Regions from separate parts of the Rhizobium indigoferae genome, predicted to be linked through region 1. Evidence: predicted binding sites of a transcription regulator. Region 1 holds the regulator's gene; each other region holds the start of a gene.

Region 1 (4,213 bases):
GGCCGTCCGAAGGTGCATTATCGGGGTCCTGGTGGGTTTCGACGAAGACGCCGGCAATACCGGCAGCCACTGCTGCGCGCGCCAGTGTTTCCACGAATTCCCGCTGACCGCCGGAGGAATCGCCCTGCCCGCCCGGCTGCGCAACGGAATGGGTCGCATCGAAGATAACGGGCGCGCCCATCGCCGCCATGATCGGCAGCGAACGCATGTCGGAAACCAGCGTATTATAACCGAAGGAGGCGCCACGCTCGCACAGCAGCACGTTCGGATTGCCGCTGGCGTTGAGCTTCTTCAGGACGTTCTTCATATCCCAGGGAGCGAGGAACTGGCCCTTCTTGACATTGACGACGCGGCCGGTCTTGGCGGCGGCGATGAGAAGGTCGGTCTGGCGGCAAAGGAAGGCCGGGATCTGCAGGACGTCGACGACCTTTGCCACCTCCGCACATTGCTCGGCGGTATGAACGTCGGTCAGGACAGGAAAGCCGAATTCCTTCTTGAGGTCAGCAAAGACCTCCATGCCCTTTTCGATCCCGATGCCGCGTTCAGCCGAAAGAGAGGTGCGGTTCGCCTTGTCGAAAGAGCTCTTGTAAACGAGGCCGATGCCGAGCTTTGCGCAAAGCTCTTTCAGCGTACCGGCAACCATGAAGGCGTGGTCGCGGCTCTCCATCTGGCAGGGACCGGCAATCAGCGACAGGCGGCCGGTATTGGAAAAGGTGACCTGGCCTTGGCCTTCGCCGATCTTGACTTCGGAATTCGTCTCAGTGCTCATCGTGTCTCCTCGAAGGCGAAGAGCGTGCCCTGCCCGGGCGCGGGCTTCACCAGAATGCGATTGTTCTTGCGCGTGTATGTCACCCCGTTAGCAGCCAAATGCGCTTCTGTCACGGCAAGATCGGCGACAATGAAGAGGATTGCCCGGCCACGCAGGCCGCGATCGGCGGATGAGCCGGCGATCTCGAAATAGGCTTCCAGCCCTTCCGGCGTCATCAGGCTGATTTTCGCGTTCGACGCAGCAATATTAACGCCAAAACCGGTTTTCTCGACTGCCGCCTGCGCCACGGCAAGGCCGACGAAGGCTCCGAATGCGGCAGCATCAGGCGCGCAGAGCGCGATCTCGGCAATGCCGGTGACGCCATTGGCATGCGTCTCCAGCGCGCCGCGGTCGGCCGGCAGCGGATTGACGCGCTCGACGCTGAAAAGGAACAGATCGGGCGCTCGCAGGTCGCCGGCAAAAGCCAGCTTGAAGCCGGCGATGCTCTCAGAACCGTCCGGCATCCTCATCGGCCGGGTGAACTGCAGCATCTCGCCGGCGCTCGATCCGTTGCCGACGAAGTTCTGATGATCGACGCCGGCATCCTTACTGCCGAAAGCAAGCCCCGAAAGCCCCTCCTCGCCGCAGCGGAAGCGGAAGGCCCGGTTGCGGGCCGTGAAAACATTGCCTTGCCGCGCTGAGGCCTCGCTCTCCTCGACACTCGCAATCCCGAGCGGCTCCAGATAGGTCTTGTCGGCAAAAAAGACGCAGGCGTTTTCCGTTCCGAAGGGATGGCGTGCATCGGCGGCAACGGTGAAGCCGAGCTTGCCAAGCCTCTCGCGCGCCAGATCGATATTGACGACGGGCAGCACCACATGATCCAGCGGGTGCGGCTTGGCGGAACGCTCGTTCATGATATCCTCTCCTGGAAACGGCAAGAGATGTGCGATGGCGCGCCCCTCAATGCAAGACATGTGTCCCAATCCGGCGAATGAAAATAAAAATCTCAACGAGTTGGCGCCAAGTTTTACGGAAATTTAGCTACTTGCGGAACACATATGGAACATATAGTGTCTGTTCTGGATTTGTTTCAATCACGAGGTCACAACGTCGATGCTCACGCGCAAACAACAGGAGCTTCTCCTTTTCATTCATGAGCGCATGAAGGAATCCGGCGTTCCGCCATCTTTCGACGAAATGAAGGATGCCCTGGACCTCGCTTCCAAGTCCGGGATTCACCGGCTGATTACGGCGCTCGAGGAACGTGGCTTCATTCGCCGCCTACCGAACCGCGCCCGCGCGCTAGAGGTTATCAAGCTTCCGGAGGCCTACAGCCCCAGCATTCAGCCCCGGCGCGGCTTTTCGCCCAGCGTCATCGAGGGCAGCCTTGGCAAGCCGCAGCCGGTCGCCACTCCTGCTCCCGCAAAACCCGTCGCCGACAACGGCAACTCGGTCTCCGTGCCGGTCATGGGCCGTATCGCCGCCGGTGTTCCGATCTCGGCGATCCAGAACAACACCCACGACATCGTCGTTCCGGCCGACATGCTCGGTTCCGGTGAACATTATGCGCTCGAGGTCAAGGGCGATTCGATGATCGACGCCGGCATCTTCGACGGCGACACCGTGATTATTCGCAACGGCAGCACCGCAAGTCCTGGTGACATCGTCGTTGCTCTCGTCGACGACGAAGAAGCGACACTCAAACGCTTCCGCCGCAAAGGCGCCTCGATCGCGCTGGAGGCGGCCAACCCGGCTTACGAGACCCGGATTTTCGGGCCGGACCGCGTCAAGGTTCAGGGCAAGCTCGTCGGCCTCATTCGCCGCTATCACTGACATCAGGCATTCTGGATTCGGCAAAACTGTTGCTGCGCCAGTCATAGGCGCGATGCAGCATCCATGGCCGCGACAATGCATCGAATGCGGTTGCGACCTCCAGGCCGGCGTCGGCGAACCGCAACTCGACGGAACCGGTCCTGCGCAGCGTTTCGCCGGTGAAGAGCGTCGCCCCTGAGCGGCAGCTGTTGAAGCGCAGGCGGACCGACGTCACGACGATATCGGCCGCGTCGCATGCCGGACCGAGATAGGCGGCATTGTCGATGACAGCAACCACGTGACCATTGCCAAGCCTTGATATGCACCAGGCCTTCTTGACGCAGGAAAAGCGGTTTGCTTCACCACCAGCTGCAGCCGCCCGCATCGCCGACCTTGCTTCGTTCTGCTGATCGCGGGAAAGCCTGACGCGGCGGTCTTCTCCCTCCGGCGGGATAGCAGGACCATCCAGATCTTCGGCGGGTGATGCGTCGGCAGGACCAGCGCTCTCTGCCTGGTCGAAGATGAAATCCGGCGGTCTTTCACGGTTGGAAGCCATGGCCCCCGCCTCGACGATTGCGACGAGACCACCATCCTCCGAAATCGCCAGATCCGGCGGCCGGGGAACCGGCAGAAGCAAGAGGACGAGCGTCGAGATCGCGATGATCGACGTGCCGATATGGCGCAGCCGGGTGCGGAGCAGCGTCAGCAGCAGAAAGCCTGCGACGGCTATCGCGAAATACCAAGCGGGCAAGCGGCCGATGCCGATGTCGCCACCCCAGCCGGACACCGTCTTTGCGATCGCGATCACCAGATCGAGGCCGAATCCGACGACCTTCCAAGGCAAAACATCCAGACCGAAAGGCATGAGCAGCATCGCCAGCAACCCGGCCGGCATGATGATGAAGGAGATGATCGGCATCGTCGCGAGGTTTGCCGGCAGGCCATAGGCAGTCAGGCGATGAAAATGCTCGATCGAAAACAGCGCGGTGGAAAAGCCGCCGATCAGCGAGGTCAGGAAGACGCCGCCGAAGAAACCCGCAACCGTAACGACGGGCCGAAACACCGGCAGCTTCAGGAAAGCGTTTTCGCGGACGCGCCGGTCCTTCCACAGCTGGTAGCCAGATACCAACGCCAATGTCGCAGCAAAGGACATCTGGAAGCTCGGACCCAAGACCTCGGACGGTGAAATGGCGAGAATGACGAGCGCCGAGAGAGCGACATTGCGCAGGCTGATCGACGGCCGGTCGAAGAAGACGGCAATCAACATGATCGCCATCATGATGAAGGCGCGTTCGGCCGAGACGGCAAAGCCGGAGATCAGGAAATAGGCCGTGACGGCGATGAGCGCGCCGGCAGCGGCGATCTTCTTGGTCGGATAGGCTTGGGCGACACCGGGAAAGAGGCTGAGCAGCATGCGGAAACCGACGAAGAAGATGCCGGCTGACAGCGCCATGTTGAGGCCGGAGATAGCGATGATATGAGCCAGACCGGACTGGCGCAGCGCCTCCGTCGTCTCATTCGAGATGGCGCGCCGCTCGTCCGTCACCAGAGCAGCGGCAAAAGCGCCGGTGTCGCCGGGCAGAATCGACCTTATGCGGTCGCCGATACCGCTGCGCAGCCGGTAGAGACCTTCGAGCAGCGCTTCCGTCGTCG
Region 2 (4,213 bases), 2.2 Mb from region 1:
TGGTCTCGACGGGCTCCGGCGTTGCAAAGAGCCGCAGCGGGCGCTCTTCGCGGAAAGGAAGCTGGATGTCCTGCACGGCCTTCCGCCTGGGAAGGCTCTCCATCGCAGGAACCGTGATGACGGCGCGTTCCGGAACATGGCTCTCGCGGAGCTGGAAGCTTTGCAGGCAATCCGCACCAAGTCGGGCCGAGACCCGGTCGACGAAGGCCGAAAGCGAGATCTCTCCCTGCCGGTCGCCTTCGAAATCACCCTGCGCTTCGTTGAAGGGATCGTGCCGCAACACATTCAACCGCACGATCTCGAAACCATAGCCGGCATCGAGATCGTCATAGACCGTCTGCAATCGCTCGGAAAAAAGCCCGGCAATGAACTTTGGTTCGCGAAGCGGCTGCGAAGCACCGACGGAGATGCGAAAGACCCTGCCGTCGACGCGGAACAGGACCAGTTCGAACACCCGTCCGCCAGCCCCCCGCGCTTCCAGCGACGGCTGCAGCGATAAGGCGACCTGCCTGGTGACGGTAAGGATCTGCTCTTCCGTCCCGATGGGCTCGATCAGACGGCTTTCGGCCGAAAGGCTGGCAACAGGACGCCGGGGCGAGACCGGCTCCTCTTCACGTCCCAGCGCCTGGTCGAGACGCAGAAGCAGCTCCGGGCCGAACCGGCGGGTCAGCGGCGCCCGCGGTGCATCGATGACGTCGCCGATATATTTCAGACCGAGCTTGTTCAGGGCATCGACGGTTTGTCCCTCCAGCCGCAGGGCTGCGACCGGCAAGGACATCAGCACATGTTCCGTCCCTTCGTCCTCGATCACGCCGCCTTGCCCGAAGCGGGAAGCGGCCCAGGAAAGGCCGGGCGACGATGAGATCGCGCCCCGCGCATCGAACCCCATATGAAAAAGCCGCGACAGCACATCCCGAAGAAGCGCCTTTTCACCGCCGAAGAGATGGGCGCAACCGCTAATGTCGAGAAACAGACCGTCCTTCCCGTCGAACGCCACCAGCGGCGTATAACGGTCGCACCAGTCGGCAATTGCCTCCAGCAACCGGCGGTCGGCCGCCGGATCCTCTTCCGCGACCTCGAGCATGGGGTACATGGCGCGCGCCTCGGCAACGCCCAGCTCCTTCCTCAACCCCAGCCTCTCGGCCAACTCGTCCAGTGCCGTCAGCCGCAGGGCATTGTTGAGCTTGCCGGAACAGACGATAGGCGGCGTCTCAGGACGCCCTTTCGAACGCCAGGAGAGCCCCCATCGCTTGCGGGCGATGCGGTCCGTTGGCAGATGCGGGAAGCTGAGCGCCAGAATGCGCTGACTGTTCGCCTGGAGGACGAACGAGGTTTGGTTCGGCGATAGGGAGAAATTCGCGTTCATGGGGGTTCCACTCCAGAAGAAAGGAGAGCGGGGCCGGATTGCGGCTCTTCTCCAGCGTGAGACGGAAAATCGGATTGCCGATGCTGCCGGAAAGTTTCGATCCATCCGGCAACGGCCGCAGACCGGACGGGGCTGGTTCGACATGCAGACGGAAGGCCGCACTGCTTGCCTCCTCCGCCCCGGCCTGGCGGACAAGAAAGAGCGGGCGGCGGGCAGCATGCGCCCTGAGACTAAGCCTGCGGCTTTCGGTCAGGCCGAAATGGGCGGGATTGCCTCGCACTTCGAAGATGACGGCCGAGAAGGCAGCGCTTTCCACTGCCACCTCCGCCAGCCAGAGCGCCTCGTCCAGCTTGCGCGGCGCCGCATGGAGAAATCGCTCCGGGCTCAGCCCGAAATCCCGAAGCCCGGGAGCATAGGGACGACCGGCCTCCAGCGTGCCGACGGCATCGCCGATCCAGAGCAACGGCAGAAGGCGGCCGGCATCCGCTTCCCGTTTTTGCAGTCGCGCGGCAACAGCCATCGCCAGCCCGCTTGCAGCACCTGCATCACGAGACAGAGCCGAGCGGAATTCGGTGATCGCATCGAGCGGCAGGCCGCCTTCCAGCGCCCCGTCGAGAAACTCCACCCCAAACGCGAGGGGCGGCAGAATGCGCTCCTGGCGGGTCTTGCGTCCTTCTGCCAGGGCTTCCTGTTCCGCTGCGGCAAGCGCCGGCGCGGGCCTTCCCTCCAGTCGGGCAATGGTTTCGCGGAGCGCAAAAAGCCGCTCGCGCGCCAGGGCGTGCTGCGCCATGGCGTTCTCCGATCCGTCTTGTTCCTGTTATGTTCTTATAGATTCCAGAGAGCTAATGAAGAGTCAACGGCCATTTTCTATGAATTTATTCCTGCCTTTGATTCCGCACTCGAAAATCGGCGATAAAGGTTCTATATGGGCCCGCAAAGGAAGGAATATTCATGGCCCGCATAGACCAGAGCGATGATTGGCGGGACCGCCATGCGCCGACGATCAGCACCTTCGAGTCGCTGGCCATGGAGGCCTATAGCCATCTGCCGGATGAATTCCGCCAGCTGACGACCAACCTCACGATCGAGATCGAAGATTTCCCCGATGACGACGTTTTCGAGGACATGGCGCTGGAAACCCCTTTCGATCTGCTCGGCCTTTTCGAGGGCAGGGGCATTTCCGAACGTTTCACGCTGGAAACCGGCGAGATGCCGAACCGCATCCGCCTCTACCGCCGCCCCATCCTCGATTACTGGGCTGAGAACGACGAGACGCTCGGCGATATCATCACCCACGTCCTGATCCACGAGATCGGCCACCATTTCGGGCTGAGCGACGATGACATGGAGCGGATCGAGGCAAGCGCCGAGGAAGCCGCCGAGCGCTAGAGCGCCGCGCGTCCAAAGGACGCGCTAAGGACGCTCCATCACTTTCAATCACGCATAATCCTTTCCGAAAATCGATTACGATTTTCGGGGTTATGCGCTGAGCCTCACTGCTCGGAGAGCTTCATCTCAGGATGGTAATCCTTGCCTTCGACATGCTTGACGACGGCCTGGCCGCACTGCATCGCGCCGGTTGCGGCATTGAAGGCATAGGTCGGCGAGCCCTCCAGCGACCAGCCCTTGTTGAGGGCGGCAGTGACCTTGTGGCAGAAGGAAGCATCGTCGGGACCGGTCAGGAAGCGGTAGAGTTTCATCACATCGTCTTTCGTGTTGCAGCCTGGCGGGCTGCGATCAGGCGGGCTTTATGGACCAGACTTTCCGCCTGGACAAGATGCAACCGCTCGACCATCCGCCCGCCTGCATTGATGACGTTCAGCCCATCGGAGGCAGGATCGGCAAAGGCCGATATGATCGCCTCCGCTTCCGCAACCGCTGCCGGATCCGGGCCGAAATGGCGGTTGGCGGGCTCGATCTGCGCCGGATGGATCAGCATCTTGCCGGCAAAGCCCATCGCCCGGCCCTGCAGACATTCGGCATCAAAACCTTGTTCGTCCCTGAAATCGTTGAAGACGCTGTCAATCGCATCGAGCCCGTAGGCGCTGACCGCAAGGACGACCTGCATCAGCCACGGGACGAGATAGCTCCGCCCCGGCTGCGGCAGCACGCCGGTTTCCTTGCGCAGGTCGTTGAGCCCGACGACGAGGCAATCGAGCCGCGAGCCCGGCGTGCGCCCGGCTTCGGCGATAACAGCCGCATTCAGGATGCCACGCGGCGTCTCGATCATCGCCCAGATACGCAGATCTTCCGGTGCATCCGCCTCGTAGAGAAGGTCGCCGACCGCCATGACATCCTGCGGTTCGTCGACCTTCGGCAGCAGCACGGCGTCGGGATTGAGCGCGATTACCAGTTCCATGTCCGCCAGGCCGAAATTGGTCGACAGGTCATTGATGCGGATAATCCGTTCCTTGCCTTCGAGCGGCCGAGCCGAAAAGAAATTCCTCAGATTTTCCCGCGCTTCCGCCTTCCTTTCCGGCGCCACGGAATCCTCGAGATCGAAGATCACCGCATCGCAATCGACCGCATGGGTTTTTTCGAGGGCGCGGGGATTGATGGCGGGCACGCTCAGCACCGAACGGCGCAGGCGGGCGGAGCGGGTCGCGGGGTTTCGGCTCATGGCGAATTAGTGCCAAGCTTTGAAAGCCGAAGCAAGCAGCCCACCCCAGAACATCTAGCAGAACAACAAAAAGCCATGCTTGCCTTGCAGAGAGGAAAGAGAAGGACCACATTCCTTTCCGAAGAAAGGTCTCTAACCATGCAGAACATTCGCTCCATCTTCCTCATGCTTGCCGGCGCCACCGTTTTCGTGGCCATGCTGCTTCTCACCTTTTCGGTGACGCTCGC
Region 3 (4,213 bases), 1.2 Mb from region 1:
GCTCTCTCCACGAAATTGCCTGCTCAGATTGCGACAGAGCCAGACATGAAAAAGCCCCGGCCGAACCGGGGCTCTCGCAAGCGAAAACAGATGGAATAAATCAGCGCGTCAGGCGCTTGTGGGCCTGGCTGCCCGGGTTAAGGGCGTCGGGGCCAAGGCGGCGCACCTTGTCCTGTTCATAATCCTCGAAGTTACCTTCGAACCATTCGACATGGCCGTCGCCTTCGAAGGCGAGGATATGCGTCGCCAGACGGTCGAGGAACATGCGATCGTGGCTGATGATGATGGCGCAGCCGGCGAAATTCTCCAGCGCGTTTTCCAGCGCACCCAGCGTTTCCGTATCGAGGTCGTTGGTCGGTTCGTCGAGCAGCAGAACGTTGCCGCCGGCCTTCAGCATCTTGGCAAGGTGAACGCGGTTGCGCTGACCACCGGAGAGATTGCCGACCTTCTGCTGCTGGTCGCCGCCCTTGAAGTTGAAGGCGCCGCAATAGGCACGGGAGTTCATGTCGAACTTGCCGAGCTTGATGATTTCGGCGCCGCCGGAGATTTCTTCCCAGACCGTCTTGTCAGCCGCAAGCGCGTCACGGCTCTGGTCGACATAACCGAGATGCACGGTCTCGCCGATACGGATCGAACCGCCATCCGGCTTTTCCTGGCCAGTGATCATCTTGAACAGTGTTGTCTTGCCGGCGCCGTTCGGGCCGATGATGCCGACGATGCCGCCCGGCGGCAGCTTGATCGACAGGTCGTTGATCAGCGTGCGGCCCTCGAAGCCCTTGGTGATGCCTTCCATCTCGATGACCACCTGGCCGAGGCGCTCGCTGACCGGGATGATGATCTGCGCGTCGCCGGGACGCTGCTTCTCGGCGGCATCCACCAGCTGCTCGTAGGACTTGATACGCGCCTTGGACTTGGCCTGACGGGCCTTCGGGCTGGAAGCGATCCATTCCTGTTCGCGGCTGATCGCCTTCTGGCGCGATGCGTCTTCGCGGCTTTCCTGCAGCATGCGCTTGGCTTTCGCCTGCAGGTAGGCCGAGTAGTTGCCTTCGTAAGGAATGCCACGGCCGCGGTCGAGTTCGAGGATCCATCCGGTGACATTGTCCAGGAAGTAGCGATCGTGGGTGATCATCATCACGGCGCCCGGATAGTCGCGTAGATGCTTTTCGAGCCAGGCGATGGTTTCGGCGTCCAGGTGGTTGGTCGGTTCGTCGAGCAGCAGCAGATCCGGCTGCGAAAGCAGCAGACGGCAGAGCGCGACACGGCGACGCTCACCACCGGAAAGGCTGGTGACTTCGGCGTCGCGCGGCGGGCAACGCAGCGCTTCCATCGCCATTTCGACCTGGCTTTCCAGATCCCAGAGGTTCTGGCTGTCGATGACGTCCTGAAGCTTGGCGCCCTCTTCCGCCGTCTCATCGGAATAGTTCATCATCAATTCGTTGTAACGATCGAGGACAGCGGTCTTCGAGGCAACGCCTTCCATGACGTTCTCGAACACCGTCTTGTTGGGATCGAGATGTGGCTCCTGCTCCAGATAGCCAACCGTCGCACCCTCGGCGAGCCAGGCTTCGCCGGTATACTCCTTGTCCTGGCCCGCGATGATGCGCAGTACGGTGGATTTACCCGCGCCGTTCGGACCGAGGATACCGATCTTGGCATCCGGGTAGAACGAAAGGTGGATATTCTCCAGGATCTTCTTGTTGCCATAGGCCTTGTTGAGGCCGGACATATGATAAATGAACTGACGTGCCATGCTGCGCTGCTCCGGGCGGGAAACTTTGATTGTGCCGCTATGTAGGCGAAACAGCGCCTCCGGGCAACGCCGAAACCCGGTTTACTCAGGATTTCCGGTCAAAAGCCCGCAGCGTCGACGACGCCCTCGTCGCAGCCGAACGACGTTTTTCCAGCACCTTGGATCAGATCGGCAAGCTCGGCACTTTTCGCCGATGCCGCTCCGGCAGCTTCCGAAAGCCCGATCGTCAGCTCGCTGATCATCCTGACATTGCCGGCCCGCCGGCAGCTCATCTTGACACGATCGCCGGCACCCGGTCCAAAGCTCTTGTCGAAAGCCGCCTTGATCGCTTCGGCCTTGACCGGCTTGCCGATATTGGCAGCGAAGAGATCACGCACAGCCGACGCGTTGAGTGCACCCACGAGATGCACACCGACGCCGAAATAGTCGTCGGCACTCATCTTCGTGCAGGTGCCGTGCTTCACCCATTCATGCCGTTCCAGGCCGGATTGCGTGCCGGGCATCGCCTTGGCAAGCGCCGTCTTCGTCTCCGCTGCAAGCGTGACCTCCGGCAGCTTGTTCCAGTCGCCGTCCTTGTCGGCGGTCTTCTGATCGGCGCTCACACCACAATAATCCTGCCGCATCGGCCAGAGCCCGTGCAACGAGAAGTTCGTCGCGTCAGGGCGCTCGCCGGTCTGGCTGGCGCATTCGGCCTTCTTCTGGTTTGTCTGGCAAAAAGCCGGCTGCCAGCTCGCCGCCAGAATGAAGCGGGTGCGCCCGCCGGCCTCCTGCGCCACGGCGGCGCCGGCAATAACCATCGACACAGCGAACGACAAGGTACGCAATTGCATGCTGCTCATTTCAACCCCCAAAAAGAACAATACAGGAACAAATAAGCATCAAATTCAGAAGGCCGCAACCCTAGATCGCAACAAGGCTGCAATTTGTTATCGGATAACCAAACGCCGATGTTGCAATTACCCGGCGATCTGGTCTGTTGCCGCCGGGAGGACCCACATGTTTTCTGAAACGCAAAGGCTCGCCGTGCCAGGGGCGTCGCTGGCCTATCACCATGCCGAGGCCATCACCCCCGCACGCGGGATCCTGTTGATATCGCATGGCTTGGCCGAACATTCGAAACGATACCGCTCCTTTGCCGAGGCGATGGCGGTGCGCGGCTATCATGTCTATGCCCACGATCATCGCGGCCACGGCGAGACGACGGCAGCCGATGCGCCGATCGGCCGCTTTGCCCGGCGTGGTGGGGTCGAAAGGGTGATTGGCGACGTCATCGCCATGCGCGGCCATGCGGCCTCCTGCCATCCCGGCCTGCCGGTGATCCTCTTCGGCCATTCGATGGGCGGCCTCATCGCCCTCAATGCAGCCGTCACGGCTCCGGCCGACTTCGATGCTGTCGCCGTCTGGAATTCGAATTTCGCCGTTGGCCTTGCCGGCCGCGCCGCCCAGGCGATCCTGCTTGCCGAGCGCATGCTGAAGGGCTCTGACGTGCCGAGCGGCCTGCTGCCGAAGCTCACCTTCGGCACCTGGGCCAAATCCATTGCCGGCCGCCGTACCGAGTTCGATTGGCTGTCGCGTCGTCCTGATGAAGTTGACAAGTATGTCGCCGACCCGCTCTGCGGCTTCGACGCCTCAGTCTCTCTCTGGCTCGATCTCTTCGAGCTGACCTTCCGCGCGCCGCAGAAAATCCATCTCGACCGGCTGCCGCGGGATATGCCGATCCATCTGGTCGGCGGTGGAGAGGACCCGGCGACGGAGCGTGGAAAAGCCGTGCTCTGGCTGTCAAACCATTTGAAAGACCAAGGCTTCTCCCGTATCAGCAGTGAGATATATCAGGACATGCGACACGAAACACTGAATGAGATCGGCGCGGATGCGGCGATCGCAGCCTTTGGCGAGTGGTGCGACAGGGCCGTCGCAAGATCCTGAGCGACCAATATCCTGAGTACAGGGATTTCATCATGAACAGCACCTCCGCCCGCCCCGTTTCGTCCGCCTCCGACGTGACGACGGGGCTTGCGCTGATGGTTCTCTCGGTGATGGTCTCGCCGCTCATCGATATTTTCGCCAAGCTTGCGATCACGACCGTGCCATCCGGGGAGATCACCGCCGGCCGTTTCATCGTCCAGGCGCTCTGCATGCTGCCACTGGTGATATGGCGGCGCAGCTTCGCCGATTTTTCCTGGCGACAGAGCCTGTTCCATGCCATCCGCGGCGCGATCATCACCGTCTCGATGATCTCCTTCGTCACGACGCTGAAATATATGGCGGTCGCCGACGCGATCGCGATCTTCTTCGTCGAGCCGATCATGGTGACGATCCTCGGTGGCATCTTCCTGAAGGAGACGATTGGCTGGCGGCGTTATACCGCCTGCGGCGTCGGCTTCTTCGGGGCGATGCTGATCATCCAGCCGAGTTTCGAAGAGGTCGGCTACATCGCGCTTCTGCCTGTCGTCAGCGCGCTGT

Evidence for each region. The regulator LexA, encoded in region 1, represses DNA repair genes until DNA is damaged. The targets are predictions, from matches to a motif close to TGTTCNNNNTGTGTTCNG.
Region 2: a site for LexA is predicted at 2,176-2,193, ahead of U5G49_RS21695 (ImuA family protein). Genes of this name have one in related genera too.
Region 3: a site for LexA is predicted at 2,603-2,620, ahead of U5G49_RS14905 (ribonuclease T2 family protein). Genes of this name have one in related genera too.

Annotation. Positions count from the first base shown of each region.
Region 1 covers NZ_CP140635.1:1,755,873-1,760,085, reverse strand. Annotated here, with positions in the region: gene kdsA (3-deoxy-8-phosphooctulonate synthase) at 1-769, opposite strand, end outside; gene U5G49_RS09050 (VOC family protein) at 766-1,662, opposite strand; gene lexA (transcriptional repressor LexA) at 1,862-2,581, shown strand; partial or broken gene U5G49_RS09040 (ComEC/Rec2 family competence protein) at 2,562-4,213, opposite strand, start outside.
Region 2 covers NZ_CP140635.1:4,412,248-4,416,460, forward strand. Annotated here, with positions in the region: gene U5G49_RS21690 (Y-family DNA polymerase) at 1-1,171, opposite strand, end outside; gene U5G49_RS21695 (ImuA family protein) at 1,212-2,156, opposite strand; gene U5G49_RS21700 (metallopeptidase family protein) at 2,318-2,755, shown strand; gene U5G49_RS21705 (DUF1737 domain-containing protein) at 2,860-3,066, opposite strand; gene U5G49_RS21710 (HpcH/HpaI aldolase/citrate lyase family protein) at 3,066-3,986, opposite strand; gene U5G49_RS21715 (hypothetical protein) at 4,125-4,213, shown strand, end outside.
Region 3 covers NZ_CP140635.1:2,952,319-2,956,531, forward strand. Annotated here, with positions in the region: gene ettA (energy-dependent translational throttle protein EttA) at 101-1,750, opposite strand; gene U5G49_RS14905 (ribonuclease T2 family protein) at 1,849-2,589, opposite strand; gene U5G49_RS14910 (alpha/beta fold hydrolase) at 2,747-3,676, shown strand; gene U5G49_RS14915 (DMT family transporter) at 3,709-4,213, shown strand, end outside.